One region of the Caballeronia sp. GAWG1-1 genome, then DNA from elsewhere that is predicted to be linked to it. Evidence: predicted binding sites of a transcription regulator. Region 1 holds the regulator's gene; the other holds the start of a gene.
What was found. Region 1 encodes HrcA, which represses chaperone genes, less so after heat shock. Its sites were predicted from a motif close to TTAGCACTCNNNNNNNNNGAGTGCTAA; they were not measured.
Positions count from the first base shown of each region.

Region 2: NCT03_RS11175 (co-chaperone GroES) is a predicted target of HrcA. The motif match lies at 5,070-5,096, and genes of this name have one in related genera.

Region 1 covers NZ_JALQDB010000003.1:60,093-76,241, reverse strand. Annotated here, with positions in the region: gene dgoD (galactonate dehydratase) at 1-665, shown strand, start outside; gene pabB (aminodeoxychorismate synthase component I) at 705-2,504, opposite strand; gene dnaJ (molecular chaperone DnaJ) at 2,542-3,678, opposite strand; gene dnaK (molecular chaperone DnaK) at 3,950-5,914, opposite strand; gene NCT03_RS02080 (thioredoxin family protein) at 6,081-6,485, opposite strand; gene grpE (nucleotide exchange factor GrpE) at 6,503-7,093, opposite strand; gene NCT03_RS02070 (RNA-binding S4 domain-containing protein) at 7,670-8,077, opposite strand; gene hemH (ferrochelatase) at 8,092-9,159, opposite strand; gene hrcA (heat-inducible transcriptional repressor HrcA) at 9,288-10,304, opposite strand; gene NCT03_RS02055 (NAD kinase) at 10,494-11,387, shown strand; gene recN (DNA repair protein RecN) at 11,417-13,069, shown strand; gene glnE (bifunctional [glutamate--ammonia ligase]-adenylyl-L-tyrosine phosphorylase/[glutamate--ammonia-ligase] adenylyltransferase) at 13,117-15,918, opposite strand; gene NCT03_RS02040 (YhdP family protein) at 16,124-16,149, shown strand, end outside.
Region 2 covers NZ_JALQDB010000016.1:182,936-199,084, forward strand. Annotated here, with positions in the region: gene NCT03_RS11145 (hypothetical protein) at 20-196, shown strand; gene NCT03_RS11150 (rubredoxin) at 207-377, opposite strand; gene NCT03_RS11155 (hydroxymethylpyrimidine/phosphomethylpyrimidine kinase) at 700-1,575, shown strand; gene NCT03_RS11160 (DUF72 domain-containing protein) at 1,613-2,389, shown strand; gene NCT03_RS11165 (hypothetical protein) at 2,463-2,846, shown strand; gene groL (chaperonin GroEL) at 2,967-4,607, opposite strand; gene NCT03_RS11175 (co-chaperone GroES) at 4,701-4,991, opposite strand; gene NCT03_RS11180 (DUF4148 domain-containing protein) at 5,360-5,677, shown strand; gene NCT03_RS11185 (DUF2242 domain-containing protein) at 5,862-6,593, shown strand; gene NCT03_RS11190 (D-(-)-3-hydroxybutyrate oligomer hydrolase) at 6,871-8,994, opposite strand; gene NCT03_RS11195 (BON domain-containing protein) at 9,253-9,615, opposite strand; gene NCT03_RS11200 (TAXI family TRAP transporter solute-binding subunit) at 10,293-11,735, shown strand; gene NCT03_RS11205 (2-hydroxychromene-2-carboxylate isomerase) at 11,865-12,524, shown strand; gene NCT03_RS11210 (LysR family transcriptional regulator) at 12,721-13,692, shown strand; gene NCT03_RS11215 (AraC family transcriptional regulator) at 13,750-14,670, shown strand; gene xdhC (xanthine dehydrogenase accessory protein XdhC) at 14,681-15,187, opposite strand; gene xdhB (xanthine dehydrogenase molybdopterin binding subunit) at 15,184-16,149, opposite strand, start outside.

The sequences.
Region 1 (16,149 bases):
GCGTCATCGACAACGTGCGCGCCGTGCGTGAAGCGGTGGGACCGAACGTGGGCATCGGCGTCGATTTTCATGGCCGCGTGCACAAGCCGATGGCGAAGGTGCTCGCGCGTGAACTCGATCCGTTCAAGCTGATGTTTATCGAAGAACCCGTGCTGTCGGAAAACGTCGAGGCGCTGCGCGATATCGTCAGTCAGACGAGCACGCCCATCGCGCTCGGCGAAAGGCTCTATTCGCGCTGGGACTTCAAGCACATCCTCGCGGGCGGTTATGTGGACATCATTCAGCCGGATGCGTCGCATGCCGGCGGATTGACCGAGTGCCGCAAGATTGCCTCGATGGCCGAAGCGTACGACGTCGCGCTCGCGCTGCATTGTCCGCTCGGGCCGATTGCGCTTGCCACGTGTCTACAGATCGACGCCGTGAGCTACAACGCGTTCATTCAGGAGCAGAGCCTCGGCATTCACTACAACAAGGGCAATGACCTGCTCGACTACATCAAGAATCCCGAAGTGTTCGCTTATGCGGACGGGATGGTCGCGATTCCTCAAGGACCGGGGCTGGGAATCGAGGTCAATGAAGAGAAGGTGCGCGAAATGGCGAAGATCGGTCACCGGTGGCGCAATCCGGTCTGGCGGCATGCGGATGGAAGCGTGGCCGAGTGGTGATTTCCTGACGCGCTGACGGCTTGTCGAGATCGCGAGCCGTCACCGTCTCATACGCGCCTTCACCCCGCCGCGCAACGCATTGCTGATGAGCAACTCATCGGCGCCCTCGAGGTCTTCGGTCGTCATTACGCGCTCGGCGGCTTCCAGTTCTTCGATCAACACCGCGCGCATCACGCCCGGCAGCACGCCCGCCTCGATGGGCGGCGTCCACCACTTTCCGTCGATGCGCGCAAACACGCTCGACCGCCCGCCTTCCGTAATCTCGCCGCGTTCGTTGCAAAAGAGCATGTCGAACGCGCCCTCCGCTTCCGCCGCTTTCCACGCGCGATCGTAGTCGGCACGATGCGTCGTCTTGTGACGCAACAGCGCGTCGCCGGAGTATCGCGGCGCAAACCCGCGATCCGAAGCGAGCAACACATCCACGCTGTCCGACGCCAACGGCGCAAGCCGCGCGCTCGTCAATGCAAAGCGTCCGCTCTTGTCGAGCGCGATCCGCAACCGATACGGCGCGCCCGCCTCGAAGCCCGCACGATGTTGCGCGAGTTGCGCGTCCAGCTTGCGCTCATCGAACGGAAAACGAAGCCACGCGGCGCTCGCCTTCAAACGCGAAAGATGACGCGCGGCGTGGCGCACGCCGTCATCGCGCGTGGCGTGCGTCGTCTCGAACAACTCGAAGCCGGGGTCCGCGCCCGTCAGAAAGCGCGCCTTCAACAGACACTCTTCGTACTCGCTCGCGGCATCGCTATCGAGCACGATTCCCGCGCCGATACCGATCACGCCGCGCGTGCCGTCGGCATCCACGACGAGCGTGCGGATCGCGACCGACAGACAAAAGTCGCCGCGCGTATCGAGCCAGCCGATCGCGCCGGTATAAAGACCGCGCGGCGTGCTCTCGATCTCGTCGATGAGCTGCATCGTGCGGTATTTCGGCGCGCCCGTGATCGAGCCGCAGGGAAACAGCGCGCGGACGATATCGGCGAACGAAGCGCCCGGTTTCACGCGCGCCTCGATGGTCGACGTCATCTGCCACACCGACGCATAAGCCTCGACCGAGAACAACGCCGGCACATGCACCGAGCCCGTCGCCGCCACGCGCGACATGTCGTTGCGCAACAGGTCGACGATCATCACGTTCTCCGCGCGATTCTTCGGGTCGTCGTGGAGCGCGGCGGGATCGGAGTCGCGTGGCGCGGTGCCTTTCATCGGCCGCGCGCGCAAAAGCGCTCCCTGCTTCTCGACGAACAACTCCGGCGAACACGAGACGACCACGCGGCCGTCCGGCATGGCGATGAACGCGCCAAAGCGCACAGGCTGACGCTCGCGCAAACGCCGATACAACGCGAGCGGCGTGCCGAATACATCGAAATTCAACCGGAACGTGAAGTTGATCTGATACGACTCGCCTTCGCGCAGCGCGTGATGAACGGCGGCGATGGCGGTATCGAATTCGTCGCGCGTGATGCTCGGCTCGATGCCCGCCACGCCCGCCACCGAGGGCGTCTCACAACCGCCATCTCGCGATGCAAGCCACGCGCTGGCTTCGTCGCGAGACATGGGCGCGCACTCGCGGAACATGAGCACTCGCAACGCACGATCCGCGCCGCGCCCGATACCGCCGAACTGGAGATTGCGCCCGAACTCGTAATCCGCGACGACGAGCGCATGCAGGCCGCTCTGGAAATCGGCATCGATGGCCGCGCATACGGCGTCGAGCATGCGCCCGTCTTCGCAGACATGGGCGCGCACGAATCCCGTGTACAAACGACTCGACCGCCTTTCGGCGGTCGCTTCGCAGTCGTCGAGCAGCGCGAACACCGCGCCGCGCTCTTCAGTCTTCATGGCAACACTCGCTGCCGGTCGTGCCACGTCTTACACATCAATCGAAGAAGCTTTTCACGCGGTCGAACCAGCTCTTGCTTTGCGGGCTGTGGCGCGCGCCGCCTTCCGTCAGCGACTTCTCGAACTGCTTGAGCAGATCGCGCTGCTGATCGGTGAGTTTCACGGGCGTTTCGACCTGTACATGCACATACAAGTCGCCCGCAATGCTCGAACGCAAACCCTTGATACCCTTGCCGCGCAACCGGAACGTCTTGCCCGACTGCGTGCCTTCCGGCACCGTGAAGCTCGCGCGGCCCGCCAGCGTCGGCACTTCGATCTCGCCGCCCAGCGCCGCCGTGGTGAATGGAATGGGCATCTGGCAATGCAGGTCGTCGCCGTCACGCTCGAACACCGAGTGCTGCTTGATGTGGATCTCCACATACAAGTCGCCGCTCGGACCGCCATTGAGACCCGGCTCGCCGTTGCCGGCGGAGCGGATACGCATGCCGTCGTCGATGCCCGCCGGAATCTTCACTTCCAGCGTCTTCGTTTCCTTCACCTTGCCCGCGCCGTGGCAGTTCGTGCACGGGTCCGGAACATAGGTGCCGCTGCCGTGACACTTCGGGCACGTCTGCTGGATGCTGAAAAAGCCCTGCGACATGCGCACCTGGCCCTGACCATGACAAGTCGGGCAAGTCTCGGGCTTCGTGCCGGGCTTCGCGCCCGAGCCGTGACAAACATTGCAGTTGGCCCAGCTCGGCACGCGAATCTGCGTGTCGTAGCCGTGCGCCGCCTGCTCCAGCGTGATCTCCATGCTGTAGCGCAGATCCGCGCCGCGATACACCTGCGGACCCGCGCGGCCGCCACGCGCCGCGCCGCCTGCGGCTTGCCCGAAGATGTCGCCGAAGATGTCGCCGAAGGCATCGGCAAAACCGCCGAAGCCCTGCGCGCCCGCGCCGCCCATGTTCGGATCGACGCCAGCGTGGCCGTATTGATCGTAGGCCGCGCGCTTCTGCTGGTCGGAGAGCATTTCGTAGGCTTCCTTCGCCTCCTTGAAATTCTCCTCGGCCTTCTTGTTGTCCGGGTTGCGGTCAGGGTGATACTTCATCGCGAGCTTGCGATACGCCTTCTTGATCTCTTCGTCGCTCGCGTTTTTCGCGACGCCCAGAATGTCGTAGTAATCCCGTTTCGCCATGTCGGTTCGATTCCGCCGCGCTTCTAACCCGACGGTTCCTCTGAGATGCTCCGGGCCATTCGACCCGCGCTTGAAACCTCTGACGCCTCGCCCCAAAACTCGGCTCGAAGCAAGACGCCTCTAAAAACAACGTGCCCGGAGAGCCGTCAGGCTCGCCAGGCGCGTTCCACGTCAGACGCTAGACGCGTCCCGATGCCGGTCTTCGCGTGACGCATACGCGCCGCGAAACGACCAAGGGCGCATGAATGTCGCCACTCACGCGCCCTCCGGCTTAGTCCTTCTTCACTTCCTTGAAGTCGGCGTCGACCACGTCATCGTGCTGCTGGCTCGCACCCGCTTCCGCCGATGCACCCGCGCCCGCCGCACCGGCCGCACCTGCCGCCGCGCCCGCCGCGCCTTGCTGCGCCTGCATGTCGGCGTACATCTTTTCGCCGAGCTTCTGCGATGCCGCCGCCAGTGCTTCGACCTTCGCTTCGATGGTCGCCTTGTCGCTCGCGTTGTCCTTCAGCGCGTCTTCGAGTTCCTTCAACGCAGCTTCGATCTTTTCCTTCTCGCCGGCTTCGACCTTGTCGCCGTACTCGGCAACCGCCTTCTTCGTGCTGTGGACCAGCGCGTCGCCCTGGTTGCGGGCATCGGCCAGTTCACGCAGCTTGTGATCTTCCTCGGCGTTGGCTTCGGCGTCCTTCACCATCTTGTCGATTTCCGCGTCCGTCAGACCCGAGTTCGCCTTGATGGTGATCTTGTTTTCCTTGCCCGTTGCCTTGTCCTTCGCGCCGACGTGCAGAATGCCGTTCGCGTCGATGTCGAAAGTCACTTCGATCTGCGGCACGCCACGCGGCGAAGGCGGAATGCCTTCGAGGTTGAACTCGCCAAGCAGCTTGTTGCCCGCGGCCATCTCGCGCTCACCCTGGAACACCTTGATGGTCACGGCGCCCTGGTTGTCGTCCGCCGTCGAATACACTTGCGCGTGCTTCGTCGGGATGGTCGTGTTCTTGTTGATCATCTTCGTCATCACACCGCCGAGCGTCTCGATGCCGAGCGACAAAGGCGTCACGTCGAGCAGGAGCACGTCCTTGCGGTCGCCCGACAGAACCTGACCTTGAATCGCGGCGCCAACGGCCACGGCTTCGTCCGGGTTCACGTCACGGCGCGGTTCCTTGCCGAAGAATTCCTTCACCTTCTCCTGCACCTTCGGCATACGCGTCATGCCGCCGACGAGGATCACGTCGTCGATATCGCCGACCTTCACGCCCGCATCCTTGATGGCGGTGCGGCACGGTTCGATCGTGCGCTCGATCAGCTCTTCGACGAGCGCTTCGAGCTTGGCGCGGGTGAACTTGAGGTTCAAGTGCTTCGGACCCGACGCGTCAGCCGTGATGTACGGCAGGTTGATGTCGGTCTGAGCCGTCGACGACAGTTCGATCTTCGCCTTTTCCGCCGCTTCCTTCAGGCGTTGCAGCGCGAGCACGTCTTTCGACAGATCGACGCCTTGTTCCTTCTTGAACTCGCCGATGATGTAATCGATGATGCGCTGGTCGAAGTCTTCACCGCCGAGGAACGTGTCGCCATTGGTCGAAAGCACTTCGAACTGCATTTCGCCGTCCACGTCCGCGATTTCGATGATCGAGATGTCGAACGTGCCGCCGCCCAAGTCGAACACGGCGATCTTGCGGTCGCCCTTTTCGGCCTTGTCGAGACCGAAGGCGAGCGCGGCTGCCGTCGGTTCGTTGATGATGCGCTTCACTTCCAGACCGGCGATGCGGCCTGCGTCCTTCGTTGCCTGACGCTGGCTGTCGTTGAAGTACGCCGGGACCGTGATGACGGCTTCCGTAACCGGCTCGCCGAGGTAGTCCTCAGCGGTCTTCTTCATCTTGCGCAGCACTTCAGCGGAAATCTGCGACGGCGCGAGGCTCTTGCCGTGCGCTTCGACCCATGCGTCGCCGTTGTCGTGCTTGACGATCTTGTAGGGCATCAGGCTGATGTCCTTCTGCACTTCCTTCTCGTCGAAGCGGCGGCCGATCAGGCGCTTCACTGCGTATAGCGTGTTGCGCGGATTCGTAACCGACTGACGCTTGGCAGGTGCGCCAACCAGGATTTCGTTGTCGTCGACATACGCGATGATCGACGGCGTGGTGCGCGCGCCTTCCGAGTTCTCGATGACCTTGACCTGATTGCCTTCCATCAGCGCCACGCACGAGTTCGTGGTGCCGAGGTCGATACCAATGATTTTGCCCATTTTTTATACTCTCCTAGCTTTGATCGCTTTAGCGCTGCGGCCGGAAAACGCCGGCTTTTGCGGCCGATTTACCGGGCCGAACGCCCAAATATTCATACCTGTACGCAAGATAAGAACGCGGATTTCGTTTTCAAGACCCTGAAAGCGATGCGGTCTATATCTTTTTTCACTCGGAAGCCTTGCCGCGGATCTTTTCTCGCGCCGCCGCGACCGCCGCTTCGAATTGCGCGAGACCATGCCAGCCGGTGGCGCGCCCGAGACGCTTGCCGCGATGAAAGAAAAACCACGTCGGCACGCCATGCAGCAAAAAGCGCCGTCCCAGTTCCCGATGCTCGTAGACATTGCTGTGAAACCACTTCAGTCCGAGCGCGCGGATTTCATCGGGCTTCGCGAGCATCGCTTTTTTGGCGATTTCGCAGTTGAAGCAGTCGACGCCCCAGAAGAACACGACGGCCAGATCATCGCCTGCCGAAGCCAGCCCGGCGTCGAAACCGGGCGCGTCGAGCTCCTGCATGGCGAAGACCGAAAACGCGGTGGCATCGACGGGAACGCGATTCTCCGAGGCGGCCATGGCGTTCTCGCGGCGCGTTACTTCGGTGCGGCGACGGTGACGAGAGCCGGACGCAGCACGCGATCCGAAATCACGTAGCCTTTTTGCAGCACGGACACGACGGTATTCGCTTCCTGCTCGGCCGGCACCATGGAAATAGCCTGGTGACGATGCGGGTCGAACTTCTCGCCCACCGGATTCAGCGCGGTGACGCGCCCCTTTTCCAGCGCGGCGGTCAGTTGACGCAGCGTGAGTTCGACGCCTTCCCGCACCTTGACGAGATCGGACGATTGATCGGCAAGCGCGGCTTCAAGGCTGTCGAGTACCGGCAGCAGATGTTCGGCAAAGCTTTCGATGGCGAACTTGTGCGCCTTCTGCACATCGTCCTGACCGCGGCGACGCACGTTTTCCGTTTCCGCCTTGGCGCGCAGGAACTCTTCCTGGAGCGCGGCGATCTTCGCCTGCGCTTCGGCCAGCGCGGCTTCGTTCGCGTCCGGCGCGACTTGCGGCGCATCGGCGCCCGTCGGCGCTCCGGTTGCGCCGGCTTGGGTCGGGTCGGCGGCCTGGCGCGCGGTTTCGTCTGCGGGCGTGGGGTTCTGGCTCGCTGGATTCTCTTGCGTGTTTTCCATGTCGCTGAATGTATTGCTGTGAGTGAAATGGATGCGATCGGCCGGGAGTCCTCTTACCGCCGAGAACCAGGCCAGGCTTTTTCGCACTAGCGGCGGAATTTGGGGCATCCGAGGGATTTTCAAGGCTCCAGAAGAGATTTTTCGGACGAAATTTAGCTTTTTTCGCGTGCGCTTCAAACATCGGACAACGGCGGGCCACGCTTGTCGGCTGCGTGACGCGTTAAGTGCAAAATTCGCCACATTTGACTGCGAGAAACACTTCGTAATGGGCGTTTCGTCGCAGTAAGCCAAAATCAGATTGAGGCGATTGCGTTGTTCGCCTACACTTCGAACATGCGTCGCAGGAACACGTTAACCCTAATCCTACGAATGCAGTAACCGCTCAGCCCTTGCCCGTTTCCTTCCGGTTTTCACGACCGGTTATCCCGCTCACCGGGGGTACCATGAAACTGACCTTTGCTATCGCGGTGGTCGCTCTGGTACTGGTTGCGGGAACGACCACCATATGTATGTCCGGCGCTGTCACCGCCCGTAACACCGAGTACGGCGGCGTTCATGCGACCATCGAAAATTACTTCAATCCGAACCTGCCAGTTTGTCGATAATGCGCCGGTCGCGCTTTGTCGGCCTGCCCTGAATTCCGGCAGCCGGCTCGCGAAACGTCTTGCGCCGCTCGGCTTCGGCTAACCGCTTCACTCGGCCCTCTTCCGTTTCCGCGTAAAGCGTCTGGGCCACGCTAGCCGGTCCGCGCACGTCGCACACGCCCTTTACTTCCACTTGCCAGACGATCCGCTCGATATCGATCTCGACGAGATCGCCGACGCGCACGTCCTTCGACGGCTTCACGTTCGCCCCGCCGATCTTCACGCGGCCTTTTTCCACCGCGTCGCTCGCGAGCGAACGCGTCTTGAAGAAGCGCGCCGCCCAAAGCCATTTGTCGATGCGCAGACGCGCGCCCGGTTCCGTCGAAATCGTGTAGTTCATGAATAACCGTTCGTTCAGGCGGCAACCGTCAATGGCTGCACGGCCTGCACCGGCCAGCCTTGCAGATTCTGCGCCGCGATTTCTCCCAGCGCCTTGATCCACGCCGGCGATGCATTCAGGCAAGGAATGCGGTGAAACTGCTTGCCGCCTGCGTGCAGAAATTCGTCGCGCACCTCGATGCCGATTTCCTCGATCGTCTCAAGACAATCCGCCGTGAAGCCCGGACAAAAAACGTCCACGCGCGCAACACCCGCCGCGCCGAGTTCCGCGAGCGTCGGCGCGGTGTATGGCTGCAGCCATTCCGCGCGGCCGAAGCGCGACTGGAACGTGACGCGGCATTCCACCGGCGTGAGCCCCAACGCGGAGGCGAGCAGCGAGCCCGTCAACTGACACTGGTCGTGATATGGGTCGCCGAGATCCATGGTTCGCTTGGGGACGCCGTGAAAACTCAGCACGAGCTTGTCGCCGGCGGCAAAATCCGGCACGCCGTGATGACGCCAGTAATCGCGCACCTGCTCTGCAAGCGCGGATATATACGCCGGATGATCCGCGTAATGACGAATGGTGCGAATCTCGGGCTGATTGCGCACACGCTTGAGCGCGGTAAAGGCGTCGTCGAAAGCGGTCGCGGTGGTCGAAGACGAGTACTGCGGATACATCGGCACCAGGAGAATGCGCTCGGCGCCTTCGAGCTTGAGCTGATTGAGCATGACGCCGATGCCCGGCGTGCCGTAGCGCATCGCGTAGTCGACGAGCACGTGGTAGTCGTTTGCCGCAAAGAGGCGCCGCAAGCCCTCGACCTGCTTCTCCGTATAGACACGCAAGGGCGAGCCTTCCGCCATCCAGACCTGCGCATATTTCTTTGCCGACGCGCGCCCGCGAAACGGCAAGATGATCAACCGCAGAATGATCTGCCAGAGCAAGGAGGGAATCTCGACCACGCGCGGATCAGACAGGAACTGCGCCAGATACTTGCGCACGGCACGCGGCGTGGGCGCGTCCGGCGTGCCGAGATTGATCAGCAGCACCGCGACACGATGCGAAGCGCTAGGCTGCGAAGGCAACTCGAGATCGAAACGCATAGGGCAAGGCGGCCGGAAGTGGTCGAAAGGTGAAACCCATTATAGCGGCGCGTTTCACGCCGCATCATTGGCCGAACGGCCTAGTGGCGGCGCGGCGCGCGGGCCGGCATGATGGGCTGAAGGAAAAGCTATTGAGAACTGAGCGACATGGACAACAGGCGTGCGGTGATATCGACAATGGGAATCACGCGGTTGTAGGCCATGCGCGTGGGTCCAATCACGCCGAGCGTGCCGACGATCTTGCCGTTGACTTCATACGGCGCGGTCACGACGCTCATTTCCTCGATCGGCACCAGATTAGATTCCCCGCCGATGAAAATCTGCACGCCCTGCGCGTGACTCGAAACATCCAGCAATTGCAGGAGGCTCGTCTTTTGGTCGAACAAATCGAACAGCTTGCGCAGCCGCGCCATGTCGGACGAAAGGTCCGCCACTTCGAGCAGATTGCGCTCGCCGGAAATCAGCACGGTCTCGCCCGGATCAGTTTCGGCGGTGCTCGCGACCACGGCGGCCTGCATGAGCGCGGTCATGTCGCCGCGCAATTCGTCGATTTCCTGACGCAGCCGCAGACGCACTTCGTCGAAGGACAGGCCCGCGAAATGCGCGTTGATGTAGTTGGAGGCTTCCGTGAGCTGCGACGGCGAATAGTCGCGCTGCGTCGCCATCATGCGGTTCTGCACATCGCCTTCGGGCGTCACGATGATAAGCAGAATGCGCTTGTCCGACAGCCGCATGAATTCGATCTGCTTGAACATGTGACTGCGGCGCGGCGTGAGGATCACGCCAGCGAACGACGAGAGACTCGACAGCACGCTCGCCGCCGCCGCGACGATCTTCTGCGGCTCCTCGCCTTGCAGGCGCGTCTTGACGGCAGTGGTCATGGCTTCGTCTTGCGGCGCTTCCACGGTGAGCATGGTGTCGACGAAGAGCCGATAGCCGCGCGGCGTGGGAATGCGTCCCGCCGACGTGTGCGGGCTGACGACGAGACCGAGGTCTTCCAGGTCCGACATCACGTTGCGAATGGTCGCGGGACTCAGCTCCAGGCCGGAATGCCGTGATAACGTGCGCGAACCGACCGGCTGACCTTCGGCGATGTAGCGCTCGATCAGCGTTTTGAGGAGGGTTTGTGCACGTGGGTCTAGCATGGGGAAATTTTAGCCTAACGTGTCGTGGCGCGGCGAACGTACCCGCCGCGATGAATCGCTTGTCGAGCGATTCAATGTCCGCTCCATTCTAGCGATAAACAACGGGCGCGCCCCGGCGTGATCGGCTGGCGTCGCAGCCACCCTTCGCGCACGGTTCTTTTCGCCTTCCACCTATGGTGTAATGCCGGCATGGAAATTGGCCAATTCAAGACTGTCGCGCTCATCGGGCGCACCAATACGCCCGGCATCGAGACGCCGCTGCGCCTGCTCGCGGAGCTGATCTCGAAGCAGGGTTTCGAGGTCGTGTTCGAGGCCGGCACCGCGAAGGATGTCGGCGTGACCGATTACCCGGCGCTCTCGGTCGCCGAAATCGGCGCGCGCGCGGACGTGGCGGTCGTGCTGGGCGGCGACGGCACCATGCTCGGCGTGGGCCGCCAGCTTGCGCCGTACAAGACGCCGCTCATCGGCGTGAATCACGGGCGGCTCGGCTTCATCACGGACATCCCGCTCACCGAGATGCGCGAGATCGTGCCTCAGATGCTCGCCGGACAGTTCGAGCGCGAGGAACGCAGCCTGCTCGAAGCGCGTATCGTGCGCAACGACAAGCCCATCTATCACGCGCTCGCCTTCAACGATGTCGTGGTCAATCGCAGCGGCTTTTCAGGCATGGCGGAACTGCGCGTGTCGGTGGATGGCCACTTCATGTACAACCAGCGCTCGGATGGTCTGATCGTCGCGACGCCCACTGGCTCGACCGCCTACGCGCTTTCGTCGGCGGGGCCGATTCTTCATCCGCAGTTGCAGGGCTTCGTGCTCGTGCCGATTGCGCCGCATTCGCTCTCGAATCGTCCGATCGTGCTGCCCGACGACTCCAAGGTGACCATTCAGTTCATCGGCGGGCGCGATGTCAACGTGAACTTCGACATGCAGTCGTTCACGGCCGTCGAGCTGAACGACGCCATCGAAGTGCGGCGCTCACGGCACACGGTGCCGGTGCTGCATCCGGTCGGCTACAGCACGTACGCCACGCTGCGCAAAAAGCTGCACTGGAACGAGCATCCCTCGCAAGACTCCGCCCTCTGAAGCGCTCACCACGCCCTTTCCAAGCGTCCATGCTCCGTCATCTCTCCATTCGGGACTTCGTCATCGTTGCCGCGCTGGATATCGAGTTCGACTCCGGCTTCACGGTTTTTTCGGGTGAAACCGGCGCAGGCAAATCCATCCTGATCGACGCCCTCGCGCTCACGCTCGGCGCCCGCGCCGACGCGAGCGTCGTGCGCACGGGCGAAGCGCGCGCCGACATCACCGCTGAATTCACCACGCACGCGCAAGTGGCGCGCTGGCTGGACGAGCACGCGCTCTCGCAAGACAGCGACACCGTCATGTTGCGCCGCGTGATCGATTCCGGCGGCCGCTCGCGCGCGTTCATCAACGGCACTCCGGCCACGCTCACGCAACTGCGCGAAGTGGGCGAAATGCTCGTCGACATCCACGGCCAGCACGCGCATCAATTGCTGATGCGCCCCGACGCGCAACGCGAACTGTTCGACACGCACGCCGGTCTCGTCGACACAGCGAGCACCGTGAATCGCGCGTGGCGTGCGTATCGCGAGGCCCAGCAGGCCGTAGAAGCCGCGCAAAGCCGCGACCGCGAACTGCAACTGGAACGCGAGCGTCTCGCATGGCAGTTGAGCGAGTTCGACAAGCTCGCGCCGCAGCCGGGCGAATGGGAGGAAGTGAGCGCGGAGCATCATCGGCTCTCGCACTCGGCAAGTCTAATCGACGGCGTGCAAAGCGCGCTGTCCGCATTGTCCGAATCCGACGAAGCCATGATTTCCCAACTCGCCGCCATCATCACGAAGCTGCGCGATCTGGCCGATATCGATCCCGCGTTGAGCGACGTGCTCGCCTCGCTCGAACCCGCCGAGATTCAGTTGCAGGAAGCGTCGTACTCGCTTTCGCACTACGCGCAGCGCCTCGAACTCGATCCCGACCGGCTCGCGCAGGTCGAGCGTCGCATGGATCAGCTTCACTCGACGGCGCGCAAGTTCCGCCTTCAGCCCGAAGCGCTGCCCGAGGAACATGAAGCGCGCCGCAGCCAGCTAGCGGAACTCGATGCCGCCGCGGACCTCGACGCGCTCAACGCGGTCGCCGAGAAAGCGAAGGACGCTTATCTCGCGGATGCAAAAGTGCTGTCGAAGGCGCGCGCGAAAGCGGCCAAGACTTTGTCGAAGGCAGTCACCGAAGGCATGCAGGAATTGTCGATGGCGGGCGGCAGCTTCGAAGTCGCGCTCGTGCCGCTCGCGGAAGGCGGCGCAAACGGGCTGGAACAGATCGAGTTTCGCGTGGCGGGCCACGCTGGCGTCGCGTTACGGCCGCTCGCGAAGGTCGCATCGGGCGGCGAACTCGCGCGCATCAGCCTCGCGCTCGCCGTGATCGCGAGCACCGCGAGCCCGACGCCCACGCTGATCTTCGACGAAGTGGATACGGGCATTGGCGGCGGCGTGGCGGAAGTGGTCGGACGGCACTTGCATCAACTCGGACGCGACCGGCAAGTGCTGTGCGTCACGCACTTGCCGCAAGTCGCGGCGCGCGGCGATCAGCATTTCCAGGTGGCGAAAACTTCCGACGATGCCGGCGGCACGGTCAGCACGGTGACGCCGCTCGACAAGTCGAAACGCATCGAAGAAGTGGCGCGGATGCTTGGAGGAATCGAAATCACGGCGACGACACGCAAGCATGCAAAGGAGATGCTCGCGGCTTGAGGCGCGGGCGAACGAGGCGGCGCAAAAACGCTGCGCCGCCTTCCACCTTACTCGGCAATCGAGAACACGCGTCTCCACAACGCCGTCACCGCTTCCCTTTCGCCCTTTACCGCATCCGGCGCGACGCGCGCCTTCTCCATTCCATCGAGCCGCAGCGTGTGCTGCAGCTTGCGGTAGTGCCGGTACACCGCGCCAATCGTTTCCGCTTCGTCCGCGCTGATCAACCCGCTCTGCGCCGCGATCTTGAGCAAGGTGATATTGCCCGCATTGCGCACGAACTCGCGATGCTCGCGCGAGTGCAGCAACACCCAGTACTGCACGATGAACTCGATATCCACCATCCCGCCGCGATCGTGCTTCAGATCGAACAATTCGCTGCGATTGGGATGCCCCGCCGCCACACGCTCGCGCATCGCGACGATTTCGCGGGCAAGCAATGCCGCATCGCGCTCCATCACCAGCACGTCCGCGCGAATGGCTTCGAAGTGCGCGCCGATCTCGGCGTCGGCGGCGCTGTAGCGAGCGCGCGAAAGCGCCTGATGCTCCCAGACCCACGCGGTATTCGCGGCATCGCCTTCACGTATCTGATAGCGGCGAAACGACTCCAGACTCGTCACCAGCAAACCCGATTCGCCGTTCGGCCGTAGACGCAAGTCCACATCGAACAGCGTGCCCGCGCCGGTCGCCGCCGTGAGCCACGTGATGAGACGGCGCGCGAACATCGCGTAAATGTCGGCGGCGCTGTCGTTCGAATCGTCGGGATCGTCGTAGAGAAAGATCAGATCGAGATCGGACGCATAACCCAGTTCCTTGCCGCCGAGCTTTCCATACGCGATGACGGAGAAGCGCGGCGTATCGCGATGCCGCTTCGAAAACTGCCGCCAAACCGTCTGCACGGTTACGTCGAGCACGGCATCGGCGAGTTCGGACAGACGGTCGCTCACATGTTCCACCGACAGATGTCCCGCCAGATCGATCAGCAGGATGCGGAACACTTCGGCCTGATGCGCGTGACGCAGCAAGTCCATCTGATGCTCCGCGTCCTCCGCTGCCGCAAGCCGGGCGAGCAGCGAACGCTTGAACCCATCCCAGTCGAACGGGCTGGCAATGGCTTCGTCATCGAGCAATTCGTCCAGCAATTGCGGATGGCGAATGAGATAACCCGCCGCCCAGCGCGAGCCGGACAACACGGACAGCACGCGTTCGAGCGCCGCCGGATATTCAGTCAGAAGCGCGAGATACGCGCCGCGTTTGCCGATGGCTTCGAGCAAGTCGAAAAGCCGCGCGATCACATCGCCGCGACGCGCGGCATCGATCGACTGCACGACTTCGAGCGCGCGCTGCGCGACCACGTCGAAGCGCTCGCGGCTGTGCTCGTTCAGGCTCGCGTAACGCGTGGAGTTCCACACGCCCGTTAGACGCGCGAGCACCGGCGCCGGGTCCGCGAAGCCGAGTTCGGACAGACGGCCGGCGAGTTCTTCCTGTGCGGAATCGTCGGCGAGCGCGCTGCTCCAGATCCACGATGCAGCCGAATCGTCCGACACGCCGCAGCCGTTTTCACCGCCGATCTTGTCGGCGAAGATGGCATCGAACTGTTGTTCGACGAATTCGCGATGCGCATCGAGCTTGTCCATCAACGCGGCGTAGTTCGCAAATCCGAGCGATGACGCGAGCAACGCGCGCTCGTCGTCGGCAACCGGCATGGCATGCGTCTGCGCGTCGTTGCGATACTGCAGCCGATGCTCCACCGTGCGCAAAAACAGATACGCGTCGGTGAGCGAGTCGCACACGTTCTGCGCGATCAGCCCGTGCGCGGCGGCGCGTTCGAGCACCTTGAGCGTCGGACGAATGCGAAAATCCGCCGCCTGTCCGCCGCGAATCAACTGGAAAACCTGCGCGCTGAACTCGATCTCGCGGATACCGCCGCGTCCGAGCTTGATGTCGTCGGCCTTGTCGGGACGCATGGACGCGCGCCGCCGCGCTTCCTGCCGAATCTGCAGATGCAGCGAGCGAATCGCGGCGATCACGCCGTAGTCGAGGTATCGCCGATAGATGAACGGCGTCGCAATGGCTTCGAGTTGTTTGACGAGACGGCGCGCGGCATCGCTCTTCGTCTCCGAGACGACGCGCCCCTTGATCCACGCGTAGCGTTCCCATTCCCGCCCTTGCACATAGAAATACTCTTCGAGCATGCCGAGACTGCACACGAGCGGACCCGAATCGCCGTTGGGACGCAACCGCATGTCGACGCGAAACACGTAGCCGTCTTGCGTCATCTCCGCGAGCGCGCCGATCACGCGCCGCCCGAGCCGTGTGAAGAATTCCTGCACCGAGAGCGGCGAGCGCTTGCCGCCGGCGGTTTCGCCATCGTCTTCATAAACGAAGATCAGATCGATATCCGACGACGCGTTCAGTTCGCGCCCGCCAAGCTTGCCCATGCCGACGACGCCGAGCGTAAGCCGTTCGCCTTCGGGTGAGCGCGGCTCGCCGAAGAGCGCTTCGAGGTCGGCCGCGAGTACCGCGATGGCGCGTTGGATCGTTACTTCGGCGAGATCCGTCATTGCGCCGGTGACTTCGGCGACATCCGCCGTGCCCGCTAGATCGCGCTCCATCGCCGTGCAGAAAACCTCCATGCGCAAGCGGCGCAACGCCGTCTTGAGCGCGGCTTCATCGAGCGTGCCGGTTTCGACGCACGGCACGCAATGAGCGTCGAGGCGCGCTTCGATCCATTGCCGCGTGATCGGCGTCCTTGCCCACTGGGCGACATCGGAGGCTAGTTCCGGACGCGCCGAATAGGCGCGCGACGCGTAGTTGGAATAGCTGGAACTGAGGAGTTTCGCGTCGGTCATGAAAGGGTAGGCTCGCTCGTTGCTTGGTACAGAAGCTGATCGTACACCGGCAGCGAAGCGGTTTGAACCAACGGTCCGCGAGGCTTGTCCGAAGCGGCTCCGAGAGACTTTTCCAGAGCGGCGCGGCCAAGCCTTGCCCGCTTTTCCCTGTGTTACATTGCAGCGTCAAACACGCAAAACTACCATATCGCCGACTAGCCGCAGCATGTCCGACAGCAGACGATCCGTCGA
Region 2 (16,149 bases), on a different contig from region 1:
GGCACGCGTCGTGGCGCCCATGCAGCTTGCAGCGGCCAAACATGCGACCGGCGCGCGCATCGATTTCGACGCACGACGCAACACCGGCAGCGCTGCCGGACAAAAACAGCAACGAAAGCAGCGAACGAAAGCAGCGAACAAAAAAGCGGTCCGCAAAAAACGCGCGCCGCATGACGCGAGTCATGCGGCGCGGTAGAGCGTGCGGATCAGATCTGGACCATCTCAAAATCTTCCTTGCGGGCTCCGCATTCGGGACAAGTCCAGTTGATCGGAACGTCCTCCCAGCGCGTACCCGGCGCGATGCCCTCTTCGGGCAATCCCGCCTCCTCGTCATAGATCCAGCCGCAGATCAGGCACATCCAGCTTCTATATTCCATACTTATGCCGCGTCGAAATGGTCGATTGAAATTAGGACATGATGGTACCGTGTTGGCGTGTCAATGCCTAGCGAGATGCCCGTTCACGCGTGGCCAAGCCTTCGACCGCCGTACTGGCTCTCTCAAGCGCCGCCGTACCGGAAAAAAGTGCGCAAAGACTGTAGCCTGACGGCGTTAGGCCGCATAATCGAAACATTGAACCATAGTCGAACCACGGTCGAATCATGACCGAGCTGGCCGCCGCCAGTGCACTTCGAGGCGCGGGCGTTCGCGGCCCTTCCGTTCCATTCGTGCAATCAAGAAAACAATGTCCGCTTTTGCCATGACCGGCGACTCCCCACCGATCGTTCTCACCTTCGGCCTGACGGACCCCACAGGCGGTTCGGGGCTTCAAGCCGACGTGCTGACGCTCGCAAGCATGGGCTGCCACGGCGTGACGGTGCTGACGGGCTACGCGGTGCGCGACTCCGCGAGCTGCGACGAAGTTACCGGCATCGACCCCGACGTCGTCGCCACGCAGGCGCGCATGTTGCTGGAGGACATGCCGATCGCCGCGTTCAAGATCGGCGCGGCAACGCGCGCGGAGGTGGTTTCCGCTATCGCCGAAGTGGTGTCCGACTACGACGACGTACCGCTGATCCTCGCGCCGGACTTCACACTAGACGATGAACATGTTTTGTCCGCTGACGAGCTGCGTGAGTCGCTTGCCGACCTGCTCGTGCCGCAAACGACTATGTTGATCGCCGATCACGCCACGTTGTTGCAGCTCGCGCAACCCGACAGCGACGCCGAGGCGCCAACGCTGGATGCCGCGATCTCGCATATCCTGGCGCAAGGTTGCGAATATGTGCTCGCAATGGAAACCGGCACGCATCGGCATGTGAACACGCTGTATAGCGAAGAAGGCCAGGTGCGGCAAGATACGTGGGATCGCGGTGTGCATCGCATCATGGGGCTGACGGATACGCTCGGCGCCGCGGTCGCGGCCTTGCTTGCCAACGGACAGGAACCCGCCGAGGCCGCACGCGAGGCTCAGGAGTATGTGTTCCAGGCGGCGCGCGCCGCGTTCCGTCCGGGCATGGGCGCCTATTTGCCGGACCGGTTTTTCTGGGCGCGCTCGAACGATGCAGACGAAGAAGGCGAGACGTCGTCCCTCCCCGACGAGTCGGCGGGACTGCCTGGGGAAGTACGCCATTAGCCCAAAACACTGACCAATCGAGTCGCCGGGAGAACGCATGCCGTACCGACTGCCCCATCTGCACAAGCCCGGCCCGCAAGGCGCGATCCGTATCGGCTGCGCGGGTTGGGGTTTGTCGAGCGCCGTGTCGTCGAGCTTTCCGCATGAAGGCACGCATCTCGAACGCTACGCACACGTGCTGACTTGCGTCGAGATCAATTCGAGCTTCTACAAACCGCATCGCGAATCGACTTACGCGAACTGGGCGCAGAGCGTGCCCGAGTCATTTCGCTTCTCGGTGAAATTGCCCAAGTCCATTACGCACGACGCGCGGCTCGTCGGCACCGAGGCGCTCCTCGACGAATTCTTGCAAAGCGCGGGGCAACTCGGCGACAAGCTCGGTTGCTGGCTCGTGCAACTGCCGCCCAGTCTGCCCTTCGATCAGGCCACGGCCGAAGCCTTCATCAAGGCGTTGCGCGAGCGCACGAAGTTGCCGATTGCAATCGAGGCGCGGCATCCGTCCTGGTTCACCACCCACACGGCCGCGCTCCTGAAGGCGCATCACATGGCTTATGTCGATGCGGACCCGATCCCCGACGAGTGCGAGATCAAGCATCGCGCGGACACTTCGCTCGTGTATGTGCGGCTGCATGGCTCGCCCGAGCTCTACAAGTCTTCCTACAACTACACCTATCTCGACGACCTCGCGCGCACGCTGCACACGCGCGCGAAGAAAACGCCCGAAGTCTGGTGCATCTTCGACAACACCGCCGAAGGCAATGCGCAACCCAACGCGCTGCATATGATCGAGCGTCTGCGCACCCACCATCGTTAAACCGATTCGTTCACGAGGAGCATTCCCGATGCATCGATCAGCAAGACGAATTGCACGCCTTTTTCAAGCCACGATGTTCGCCTCGCTGATTCACATCGCCCTGCCCGCAAACGCGCAGCAAAGCACGGCGCCGCCCGCCACACCGGCTGGCGACGGCACCTTCCTGCTGACCATCTTCCTCAAGCATGATCAAAGCAAACCGCTTCCGAAGATCAACGAGCAGTTGAAGGAGCAAGGCTTCTTCAAGACGTTTCCGCCGCCGGGAATCGAAGTGGTGTCGTGGTACGTGATGATGGGCGTCGGTCAGGTCGTGACCTTGCGCGTGCCGGCCGATCGCCTGCGCGAAGTGAATCGCGCGATCGAAACCACCGCGTGGGGCGGCTATACGACGGAGTTTTATCCGACCTACGACTACAAGGCCGCCGCGCAGAACTTGCGCGATCAGATGAACAAGTAACGGTCCGCGTTTGCCACGGACGGAAAAAAAACCCGCATTGCTGCGGGTTTTTCTTTGCGGCGTGAGCTTCTTTCGAAACCCACGCCCTGAGGATGAAGCAAGTAACCGGTCGAAACCGAATTACATGTCCATGCCCATGCCGCCCATGCCGCCGGGCATGCCACCAGGCATGGCCGAGTCTTCCTTCGGCAGTTCCGCGACGGCTGCGTCGGTCGTCAGCAGCAGGCCTGCCACCGATGCCGCGTTTTGCAATGCCGTACGCGTCACCTTGGTCGGGTCGACGACACCGGCTTCCACCAGGTCACCGTACTCGCCCGTTGCCGCGTTGTAGCCGTAGTTGCCCGTGCCCGCAGCAACAGCCGCCACCACGACGGAAGCTTCTTCGCCGCCGTTCGTGACGATCTGGCGCAGCGGCTCTTCCATCGCACGCAGAACGATGCGGATGCCCGCGTCCTGGTCCGAGTTCAGGCCCTTCACGCCTTCGACAGCCTTGCGAGCGCGAATCAGCGCGACGCCACCGCCGGCCACGATGCCTTCTTCCACAGCCGCACGAGTCGCGTGCAGTGCGTCTTCGACACGTGCCTTCTTTTCCTTCATTTCGACTTCGGTCGCAGCGCCGACCTTGATCACTGCCACGCCGCCAGCCAGCTTGGCCACGCGCTCTTGCAGCTTTTCACGGTCGTAATCCGACGTTGCTTCCTCGATCTGCGTGCGCACTTGCTTCACGCGCGCTTCGATGCTTGCTGCTTCGCCAGCGCCGTCGATGATCGTCGTGTTTTCCTTGCCCACTTCGATGCGCTTTGCTTGACCCAGTTCAGCCAGCGTAGCCTTTTCGAGCGTCAGGCCGGTTTCTTCCGCGATCACTTGACCACCGGTCAGGATAGCGATGTCTTCCAGCATTGCCTTGCGACGGTCGCCGAAGCCCGGAGCCTTGACGGCAACGGTCTTCAGAATGCCGCGGATGTTGTTCACGACCAGCGTGGCCAGCGCTTCGCCTTCGACGTCTTCAGCGATGATCAGCAGCGGACGGCCAGCCTTCGCGACTTGTTCCAGTACCGGCAGCAGATCGCGGATGTTCGAAACCTTCTTGTCGTGCAGCAGCACGAACGGGTTTTCGAGCAGGGCGACTTGCTTGTCCGGGTTGTTGATGAAGTACGGCGACAGGTAGCCGCGGTCGAACTGCATGCCTTCCACGACGTCCAGCTCGTCTTCCAGCGACTTGCCGTCTTCAACCGTGATCACGCCTTCCTTACCGACCTTGTCCATTGCTTCAGCGATACGGTCGCCGATGGACGTGTCGCTGTTCGCCGAAATCGCCCCGACTTGAGCGATTTCCTTGTTCGTCGTGCAGGGCTTGCTGATCTTGCGCAGTTCTTCGATAGCTGCAGCCACTGCCTTGTCGATACCGCGCTTCAGGTCCATCGGGTTCATGCCCGATGCAACGTACTTCATGCCTTCGCGAACGATGGATTGCGCCAGAACCGTAGCGGTCGTGGTGCCGTCACCGGCGTTGTCGCTGGTCCGGGAAGCGACTTCCTTGACCATTTGCGCGCCCATGTTCTGGAGCTTGTCCTTTAGTTCGATTTCCTTCGCGACCGAGACACCGTCCTTGGTGACCGTCGGGCCGCCGAAGCTGCGCTCGAGCACGACATTGCGGCCCTTCGGACCCAGCGTGACCTTGACCGCGTTGGCCAGAATGTTCACGCCTTCGACCATCTTGGCGCGTGCGGTATCGCCAAAAGTGACTTCTTTAGCTGCCATATTCAAACTCCTTGAGTCGATTCAGTTTTGAGGCTTCGGGCGGCAGGCTCCAATGGAGCGGCTCTGCGGCGAAGCCGAAGTGCAGGAAGGTGCTTACTTGACCAGAACGGCCATGATGTCTTCTTCGCGCATCACGAGCAGTTCTTGCCCGTCGACCTTGACGGTCTGGCCGGCGTACTTGCCGAACAACACGCGGTCGCCCACCTTCACGTCGAGGGCGTTCTGCACACCCTTGTCATCGCGCTTACCCGGGCCGACGGCCAGGATTTCGCCTTGATCCGGCTTTTCGGCTGCAGCTTCGGGGATGATGAGGCCCGAGGCAGTCTTGGTTTCCTGATCCAGACGTTTAACGATGACGCGATCGTGCAAAGGACGAAGATTCATACACACTCCTCTCTTGATTGAGACTGAAAACGCGGGGGAAACCCGCCCGGTGAGCGAAGCTGCCCGAGCGGCAATTTGTTAGCACTCTCGTGCAGTGAGTGCTAATTATATGGATCGAGTTTGACAATTTCAAGGACGGGGACAGACGGGCATTCCCTATTTCGCGTACTTTTGTCTGGACACGGGGAAATTAATAGATTTCGTAAGGTCGATTGGTTGGATTAATGTCAATCCGTCAATTCTGATTTCGCTTAATTAGGGTTTCTACTAGGGTCGGCGAGGCCTAGACTGCATTTCAACGACGAAGCAGTGAAGAGACAAACTCTCCACCCGCAACGTTCCCGAGATCAGTACCTAGGAGGTTCATCATGTTCAAGTCGATCATCCCCGCAATCGCCGTTGCTGCCGTCCTTGCAGTCCCCACTTTCGCCCAGGCGCAAGAAAACGCGCCGGTGACGCGGGCTGAAGTGAAGGCTCAACTGGTTCAACTGGAACGCGCAGGCTACAACCCGGCCAGCGATCAAACCCAATACCCCGCCAACATTCAGGCCGCGCAAGCACGCCTGAACGCGCAACAAGGCACGGCTGCATCGTCGTTTGGCGGTGTCGGCGAAGGCGCTGCCGCTTCGGGTGCTGCCCGCCGCGCGGCTACCGACCCGAATCCGGTCGACTTCAATCGCCCGTAATCTTCAATTCGCGTAACGAAGCCCGGCACGCACGCCGGGCTTTTGCTTTTTGCGCATCCCGAAGGAAAAGTTTCTGTAAGCCATGGATTCGACGATGTTTTTGGACTACGTTTTTTTCTCGCGCAGTCGGAGGGCACTACAATTTGTGTTTGTTGCATCACAAATTTCGTCTTCGTTGCCTCTCATGCCTATGTCGTCGTCGCTGCGCCTTGCCTTTCTCTCCCTCGGAATTCTCGCCCTTGCCGCCTGTGGCGGACGCGCGGCGACCACGCCGAGCTATCAGCAGGAACTCTTTGACTCCGGTGCAAGTCCGTTCGCGCGCAACTTCGACGCCACCGTGAACGAAACCTGCGAGGCGGCCCGCCGCGCGCTGCTCTCGCAAGGCTTTCTCACGACGATGGCGCAAGCCGATACCGTCGACGCCACCAAGAACTTCCAGCCGTCCACCGAAACGCACGTGGTCGTCTCATTCCATGTGGTCTGCACGCCCGGCGAAAACACGACCAATACGAGCATCGCTTATGTGAACGCGGTGCAGGACGGCTATGCGCTCAAGAAGAGCGATACCTCCGCAAGCGTGGGCTTGAGCGTCTTGGGCTCGCTTTCGCTGCCGATCCGTTCGAACAGCGATGCAATGGTCAAGATTTCCAGCGAAACCGTGCCCGCCGGCAAGTTCTATGACCGATTCTTCGGGCTGATGGGGCACTATCTGAGCACGGTGCCGCGCAGTTCGCCCATCGCATCGGATGAGGTCAAGAGCAAGCCGCTCGCACCGTCGCTGATCGTGAGTTCACCGGATCTCACGCCAACGCCGATCGTCGTACAGGCGCCCGCCGCGGCGGCGACGGCCATCCAGTCATCCGACGCGAAACACGCCGCGTCCGAGGGCGTCGCGGCATCGGCGCCGGTTCAGTGAGATCGAGCGAACGCGTCGTTCCGGCATACACTTCGTCGATGCAAGCATCAAGCACGCGGGCAACGGCGGCTGCAGTTGCGTGATCAGCTCACCGCAAACCTCATTCAGCACCCGTCGCCGTTCGCAAAATGTACCCGCGTGGCCTGTGACGCCTCGCTCATCGCGCAGCTAGCCCCCCGGACGCATCGATGCGGCGCGCTCATCACGCGCCGCCTAAAGCTGAAGCTCCGCCTGCCGCCGACAGCGACGCCAATCCGCACGCCACTCCCATCACCCCTCAATTCGGCACATTCACCACGCCGCCATTCACCGAAATCGCATTCGCGCCGGGGCTCGCCGCGATCGCCGGGAGATTCGCCACCGTCAATTGAGGCGCCGCACCCGGCGTGCCGCCGCGCGCCACCGTATGCACGACTTGCGACGGCGGCAACGGCGCGTTGTTCTTCAGGTGAGCCCACATCAAATTGAGCGCCTGAAGGTTGTAGTAGTGCACGGGCACGAAGCGCGTATCGAAGCCAGCCACGCTCAGGAACGCATCGAAGTGCTGACCGTTCGTGATTTCGTACAGTGAGAGCTGGCTGTTGTTGCCTTCCACCACCTTGTTCGCGCCGAGATACGGCCGCGAGGCATGGTTGATCGGCACGAGCGCATCCGACCTTCCCTGCACGATGATCGCCGGCTTGCCACGCAGATTCGCGTTGACGCGAATCGCGTTCACGCTCGCCGTCATCGTCGGATTGCCGTTCGCCCAGAGCGCGCGCAGGCAGGCCGCGCCCGCGAAGCTCGCATCGGGCGTCGCAAGCCGATGATCCGCCGCGCTCGACGTCCCCGCGTTATAGACGAGGTTGATGCCGTTGGTCGGCGGCACGCCATTGCCGTTGCCGAAGACCGTGGGCATCGGCGAAACGAGCGGGTTCACGCCCGCCGCGCCGGTCAGCGCGTTGGTCGTGCCGAAGCTGAAGTTGCACAGGTTGTCGGCGACGCTCGCCAGCATGTAGGCATCGGCGTAAGTCACGGCGACGGCAGGCACGGCCTGCGAGTCCCACATCGGCGCATGTAGCGTGTCGGAGTCGGCTTCGTAGCCCGCCTGATGCAGCTTCGCGAGCGCGTCGTTGGCTTGCGAGAGCGTATCGCCGCCGGCAATCGCGCCGCTCGCCGCGAGCGTCGCGCAGCGTGCGGTGCGAATCGCCACGGTGGTCGCGAGCGGCAGTGCCGTCAGATACGGCGCGCCGACCGCCGCCGTCGCTAGCGCCGCGCATGGCTGAAGCAGGTTCGCGTAGGTCATGTAATCGGCAAGCGGACGCCCGAACGAACCGACGGCCTGGCCGCCTTCGCGCACCGCAACCTGCGCCGGCAGATTCATGTTGATCTGCGGTTCGCCGACGACGACCGCGCTTATCCAGCCATCAGTGTCCTGTTCGGCGGCTGCAAGCGCCGCGCCGCCGCCATTGCTCACCGATGCCGCGATCGTCGTAATGCTGCCCTTCGAGTAGCGCGCGGAGTGCGTCGAGCCGTTGACCACGCCATAGGTATCGTTGAGCGCCCAGTACGCGAACTGAATCGCCTGCAACGTATTCTTGCCCCAGTCCTTTTCGGGATTCTGCTGCGAGTGAGCGTGTTTGAAAGCGTAGCGATTCGGATACGCCGAGTTGTAAGCCGAAAGCGCCGATTGGCTCAGGTTCGCCTTGAAGATCGCCGAATTGCCCGCGAAGGTCGCATTGGAAAGCGTGCCGTCGATCAGCGTGACGAGATTGGTCGACAACTCGTGCGCGCCGTTGCCGCTGCCTTTGTCCGTGTACGCAACCGCGCAGCCGCGCTTCAAGCCCCACTCGCCCGCTGCCGAAATCGCGCCATATATGCCGCGCGATCCCGACGATGTCGCCGTCACGATGCAAGGCTGATCCGGATTGAAACTCGTCGGAATCTGCACGAGCAGGCTGACGTTCTTCGTGCCCGAACCGTCGTCCGAGAAGGCCAGATACTCCTTGCCCGCGATCTTGCCTTCGCCGAGCGTGTCGCCGCCGTTCAGATCGACATTCGGTCCCCAGAAGCGCCCGTAGCCGCCGTTCGCCGACATATCGACGAGCGCACGATAGTTCGAATAGATAGCCAGGCGCCGCAGTTCCGCCGCTGTCGGCGCGGCCGCATTGGCGATTGAAGGCGGCGTCGCCGACGCAAGTCCTGTCTTGCCGAGTCCGGCGGTCAGCAGGTCGTCGGTATTGCCGTCGTAAGTCTGCGTCTTCACCGTTCCCGAGACGAAACTCGGCAAGGTGTTGGACGGGAACTGCGGGCCGTCGTCATCGCCGCCGTGACAGGCGACGAGCGTGGTCGTCGCAAATGCCGCCAGCACGGCGAGCGTCGCCGCGCGTGACAACCCGTGGACTCGTGCGAATCTTTTCATTGTGTGTCTCCGCCATCCGGTCGCTTGTTGTTGATCGACTTCTGCACCGTGCCGCACGCACGGCCTTGCCGACAACAAGTATTACGCGCAAACAGCGATCGCGTAATTGCTGAACTTCCCTTAGAGCAAAGAGAAGTCAGAGGATGTCAGAACGACAACGGGCCCCGGCGTGATGCCGGAGCCCGTCGAGTGACCCGCATGAAGCGCCGCCGATGACAGCGCTAAACCGCGCCGCCAGAAACAACGCAAACGGCGTGCTTAACCTCCGCCGTTCTGAACGCCCAGCGAAATCTTGTTGGAAACCGACTTCACGCCCGGAACGCCCTTGGCCACTTCTTCTGCCTGGGCGATCTGGCCGCCCTCCGGCACGGTGCCCGAGAGCACGACAGCGCCGGAGCGCGCGCGTACGAATACGTTGGACACGTCGAAGCCTTGCGCCTTCGACAACGCACGGCGCACGTCGTAGCCGAGCTTGCGGTCGGTCTTCTTGGTCGCCGATTTCTGAGCCTTGGTCGGCGCGGCCGACGTGGCGTCCGCATCGCTCGCTTGAGCATAAGCGCTCGACGCCACGGCCACGCACACCACCACGCCCAGCGCCTTCAACAGATCGACAGCTTTCATGATTTCTCCTTTTGTTTCGCTTATTGACTTCGCACAGTTACTACTTCACTCGTTGGCACATCAAAACAAACCGAACCGCTTTCGTGCAACAGTCCGGCGGCGGCCCCGAAGGATACGCCGCAGCCTCGAATGCGCCTTCCACCGAGGATGGCTCGATGGCAAGACGCTCGATGCGGCCTGATGCTGCAATGCGGTGCTGCGAGAGACTGGCGAAATTAACAAACTGACTACGGCCGGTTACTTGGGGCAAGTGCCCGTCGGCTCGAATATGTGGCCTGCCGTATGGCGGATGCGGAACAGGAAACCGTCGCGCGACACTCCGAAGAGCATGGCGTTCGCCCAATTTACCCACATGCCGGGAAAACTGTCCGGCGCATGAGCGGGCTACAACGCGCATGGTTCCCGCCAACTGGCGGCGAACGTCAATTTAGCCCAGCGCGGCCTTAAGCGCAAAACATTTAACGTTGCAAGGAACTGGATGCGGCGTGGCGCAACAGCGGCGGCACGAGTGCTGCGGCATGCACACACGCGTGTCACACTCGTGGTTTGCACGGCCGCCGAGCCAACGACTCGCACGCGTGGCATGGCGCAACTCGACGGCATCTTGAATGCGGATGGCTTCAGGTAAGCTCGCGGAAACCTCGAAACTTCCATGCTTATTCAAGTTTGCCGCCGCGATGATTCAACCTCCAGGACACCAACCCGAAGACCCCGCTCACAAAGCCACGGGACGCAAGCCGCAGAGGATCGTCGCGCGCTTCGTCGCGATTTCCTGGCGCGATCTCGCGCTGACCTTCGGTCCGATTCTGCTCGTCAGTATCGCGGCGCTCTATCTTGCCGTGCGGCTGATCCAGCCCGCGCCGCCAAGCACGCTGACGATAGCGGCAGGCCCCAAGGGCAGCTCGTTCTGGAACAGCGCGCAGAAGTACAAGGCAATCCTCGCGCGCAACCGCGTCACGCTCAACGTGCTGGAAACGCAAGGCTCGCTCGACAACCTCACGCGTCTCGAAGATCCGAAATCCGACGTCGATGTCGGTTTCGTGCAAGGCGGCATGACGCCGGACGCGGCGAGCGATCAGCACGCGAACCTGGAATCGCTCGGCAGCGTGTCGTATGTGCCGCTCGCCGTGTTTTATCGTGGCGCGACTGTCACGCGCTTGTCCGAACTGAAGGGCAAGCGGCTCGCCATCGGCGCGGAAGGCAGCGGCACGCGCGCGCTTGCGCTCACGCTTCTGAAGGCGAATGGCATCGAGCCGGGCGGCGATGCCGAACTGTTGCCGCTCGCCGGCGACAAGGCCGCGGCCGCGCTCGAAGACGGCACGATCGACGCCGTATTCCTGACGGGCGATTCCGCGCAACCGCCGACGATGGCCAAGCTCCTGCGCACATCCGGCATCCGTTTCATGGACTTTACTCAAGCCGATGCCTACGCGCGCCGCTTCCCCTATCTCACCGAAATCGAACTGCCGATGGGTGCATTCGATTTCGCCCGCAATCTGCCGCCGCGCGCCGTTCACACCATCGCGCCGACGGCCGAACTGGTGGCGCGCGACAGTCTGCATCCCGCGCTCTCGGATCTTTTGATCGAAGCGGCGCGCGAAGTGCACAGCCGCGCCAACCTGCTGCAGCGCGCAAACGAGTTTCCCGCGCCGCTCGTCCACGAATTTCGCATCAGCGACAACGCCGAGCGCTATTACAAGTCGGGCAAGAGCTTTATCTACCGGACGCTGCCGTTCTGGATGGCGAGTCTCGCAGATCGCGTGCTAGTCGTGCTGGTGCCGTTGATCGTCGTGCTCATTCCGGGCTTGCGGCTGGTGCCGGGGCTTTATCGCTGGCGCGTGAAATCACGTATCTACAAGTGGTATGGCGCGCTCATTGCAATCGAACGGGAAGCGATCAGCGGCCCGGACACCGCGCAGCGCGACGCCCTGATCGACCGGATCGACGCGATCGAATCGGCGGTCAATCGCATGAAAATGCCGCTTGCCTTCGCCGATCAGTTCTACGTGCTGCGCGAACATATCGGCTTCGTGCGCGAACGGCTCGCGCATGCGCCCGTCGCCGAAACGGAGCCGCGCCGTGAACCGGCGCAGGCAGACAGCGAGCCGAGCAGCACGTAATATCGCCAGGTAGGATCGAAAGATGCGAGCGGAATAAAGGCGCGGGTCCACGTACCACCCTGCGCGATGCGGTCGGACAATGAATAAGCCCGAAAAGCCGGGCGCGGCAGGATCAAGGGAGAACTCTAGATGAGCGCAGCGCATGCCAACGGCCCTGGCCAGCCGTACTTTTTCTTCGATTTCATATCGCCGTTCTCGTATCTGCTGCTGGAGCAACACGAAAAGTGGCCCGACATGCCGTTCGAGTTCGTGCCGGTGCAGTTGTTGAAGCTGCTCGACCGCTGGGGACAGCCGCACGCGGCGACCATTCCGTCGAAACGCGTGTTTACGTATCGGCATGCGCTCTTTCGCGCCGAGCAGCTTGGCATTCCGTTCAAAATGCCGCCCGCGCATCCGTTCGATCCGCTCAAGGCGCTGCGGCTCGCGGTAATCGCAAATGGCGATCTCGTCTGCGTGCGCGAAATCTTCCGCTATATCTGGCGCGAAGGACGCGATCCGTCGACGCCAGAAGGCTTTCGCGGCTTGTGCGAGCGGGTCGGCATGCCCGAAGCGGAAACGCGCGTCGAAGACGAAGACATCAAGGCGAAGCTGCGCGAGAACACCGACCGCGCCGTCGCGATGGGCGTCTTTGGCGTGCCGACGTTCGTCGTCAACGACCAGCTCTTCTGGGGCGAAGACACCCTGCCGATGGTGCTTTACGTCGCGCGCTCGCCGAACTGGCTCGATGGCGCCGAAGTGAAGCGCATCAGCGCGCTGCCGGTCGCGCCGCGAGACGCGGACTTCAGCTGACGCTTCGCGGCTCGGCGGCTGATGCCACGCATAGCGCGTGCGCTATGGCGTTAAAAAGCGGAAAGCGTTTAACCTCGGGTTAGCTGCGTGACTATTTTGTGAACGGTGATGCATCGGGGCGCGCAAACGCACGCTCCGGCATTCCGCGTTCGTTGCGATCAGCCGCCGTGTCCGTCTTCAAACCGCAGCTTCGCCCATGAACGATCCCGCCGACTCACTCGATATCTGGCTCATCCGCGTCTTGCGCACGCTGCTTCTGGAGCGCAGCGTGACGCAGACCGCGCAGCGGCTGAACCAGACACAGCCGGCCATCAGCACCGCGCTGCGGCGGCTCCGCGAGATTCTCAACGACCCTATTCTCGTGCGCGGCAAGCAGGGAATGGTGCCGACCGAGTACGGCGAATCGCTGCTTGCGCCGGCGCAGCGCGCTTTGCGCGAAGTCGAATTCGTCGCGACACCGCACGGCGAATTCGATCCCGCGAGTTCGCGTCGCACTTTTCGCCTTGCCGCGCCGGATTATCTGAACGATTTCTTCATGCCGACGCTCGTCGCCGCCTTCCGCGATGCAGCGCCCAACGCGCGGCTCGAAATCGAATCGCTCAATCCGATGCGCGATCACGAACGCGCGCTCGACGAAGGCGAGATCGACGTGATGATGGCCAACTGGACCAAGCCCGAGCCGCGCTTCGAAAAGCAGGACCTTTTCGCCGACGTATTCGTCTGCCTGATGCGCGCGAACCATCCGCTCGCGCGCGAGCCGCTCACGGTCGAGCGCTACGCACTCGCCGCGCATCTCGCGCCGACGCCTTATAGCGGAGCGAAGCGGCATCCGATCGATATCGGCCTGGCGCGCGCGGGCGTGAAGCGGCGCATCGTCGCGACCATTCCGTATTTCGGACTCGTGCCGCAAGTGCTGCTGCAATCCGATCTGATCTTTACCGCACCGCGCCGTTTCGCGCAGCATTACGCGTCCATGCTGCCGCTTGCGGTGCTCGATTCGCCGGTGCCGTTTCCGCGCATCAAGTGCTATCAGCTCTCGCTGCCGCAACCCGATCAGCCGACAGACGTCGCATGGCTGCGCGAAATGATCGCGAGCGTCTCCGAGACGCTTACCGGGCGCAAGAAAAATGCAAGCATCGAAGAACTGCTGAGCCTCGCCGCCAAGTAGTGACGGCGCGGGCGCATCTCCGCTACCATCGGCGAAACAAGAACTATTCTTTCGCGCATGGACGCCCTCGATCGACTCATTCAGCTTGCGCGCCTTTCCGGTGCGCTCGATCTCCGCTGCCTGCTTGCCGGGCCGCTCGAACTCGACCACGCGCCGGGTGCGCCAGGTGAGGCGCTCTATCACGTCGTGCTGGAAGGTGCGTGCACGGTAGAGCGCAAGGGACATGCGAGCGTCGCGTTGAACGCGGGCGATATCTTCATGCTGCCGCGCGCCGATGCGCACGTGGTGAGCGTCGGTCCCGTCGATGCCAGCGAGAAAATCGGCGCCATGACTTCGCGCGATAACGGCGCCATCACGGTGCGGACCAATGTGGACGGTCGGGAAGCGGCGCTGGATTTGTTGTGCGGACGCTTTCTGTATGCGCCGCGCGCCCTTCTCATCGACGTGTTGCCCGACTTCGTGCACGTGTCGTTCACGAATGCATCGGCGCCCTATCTCGGGCCGCTCGTCGCGGCGATGCGGCGCGAGGCGGAGGAAGCGCAGCCCGGCGCGCCGTCGATCGTCACGGCGCTCTCCACCGCGCTTTTCACGATGGTGCTGCGTGCATGGCTCACCGAGCAGCCGTCACTCGCGGGCGTGCTGGGCTTGCTGGCGAACCGGCGTCTGGGCGCGGCGGTGATCGCCATGCTCGAACGGCCTGCCGATCCGTGGACGCTCGAAATGCTGGCGAAGGAAGCGGCGATGTCGCGCGCCACCTTCATGCGCGCGTTCTCGGCGCATTCGGACAGCTCGCCGCTCGCGTTGCTGAGCCACGTTCGCATGCAGCTTGCGAGCACCATGCTCATGCACACGAGGAAAAGCGTCGCGGATGTCGCCGCGGACGTGGGCTATCAGTCCGAGGCGGCTTTCTCGAAGCGATTCAAGGAGTTGTACGGCGTGGCGCCGGGTCGTTTCCGGCAGACGAACGGCCTGAGCTGAATCCGCGTTTTCAGGCGGCCAACCGCGCCGCCTTGAGCGCCGGCAAACCGAGCCGCGCCGTCATTTCCCTCACGCGCAGCAACTGCGCCGCCACCGCCAGCGCGATCGAACCCGGCGCTTTATCGACGATTCCCTCGACGCCGATCGGACACGTGATTTCCGGCAGACGCTCCGCCGAAAGCCCGCGCTCCATCAGGCGCCGCTCGAACTTCACGCGCTTGGTCTTCGAGCCGATGAGGCCGAAGTACGCAAAGTCCTCGCGGCGCATGATCCGCTGCGTCAACGAAAAGTCGAGCGAGTGATCGTGCGTCATCACGATGAAATACGCGCCCGCCGGCGCTTCATCGACGATGGCGTCGGGCAGATCCGTGGCTTCGACCTGCACGTTCGCGGGGACTTCGTCGGGGAAAAGTTCGTCGCGCGCGTCGACCCATTGGACGACGCACGGCAGCGTGCCGAGCACTTTCACGAGCGCGTGGCCGACGTGACCCGCGCCGAACAGAACGATATGCATCATGTCCGTGCGCTCCTCACCGCGTTCACTGCCTTAAGAATTTCTTCGGCGGTCGCGGGCGCGTTCAGCGGCGGATTCACCTTGTGATCGCCCACGGCGGATACGGCGTCGCGAATCGCAAAGAACACCGAAAACGGCAGCAGCAACGGCGGCTCGCCCACCGCCTTCGAGCGATGAATGCTGTCTTCCGCGTTGCGGTTCTTGAAGAGCGACACGCGAAAATCAGGCGGCATGTCGTTGATCGTCGGAATCTTGTAGGTGGACGGCGCGTGCGTCATCAGCTTGCCGTTCTGATTCCACCAGAGTTCCTCGGTCGTGAGCCAGCCCATGCCCTGCACGAACGCGCCTTCGACCTGGCCAATATCGAGCGCCGGATTCAGCGACGCGCCCACGTCGTGCAAGGCATCCGCGCGCAGCACGCGCATTTCGCCCGTGAGCGTGTCGATCACCACTTCCGCGACCGCCGCGCCATACGAGTAGTAGAAGAACGGACGGCCCTGCATGGTCGCCTGATCCCAGTAGAGCTTGGGCGTGGCGTAAAAGCCGTCGGACCACAACTGCACGCGCGCGAGGTAGGCCTTCTGCACGATCTCGCCGAACGGAATGACATCTTCCCCGACGATCACGCGGTCGTTCGCAAAGCGCACTTGCGACGCTTCCACCTTGCCGCCACCGAACTTTTCCGCCGCGAATTTCGCGAGCCGCTCGCGCAGTTGACGCGCGGCGTCCTGCGCGGCCTTGCCGTTCAGATCGGTGCCGGTGGAAGCCGCCGTCGCCGATGTATTCGCCACCTTGCTCGTGTCGGTCGCCGTCACGCGCACGCGGCCGAAATCCACGCCGAGCTCATGCGCGACCACCTGCGCGACTTTCGTGTTCAAACCCTGGCCCATCTCGGTGCCGCCGTGGTTCACGAGCATCGAGCCATCGGTATAGATATGAACCAGCGCGCCGGCCTGATTGAAGTG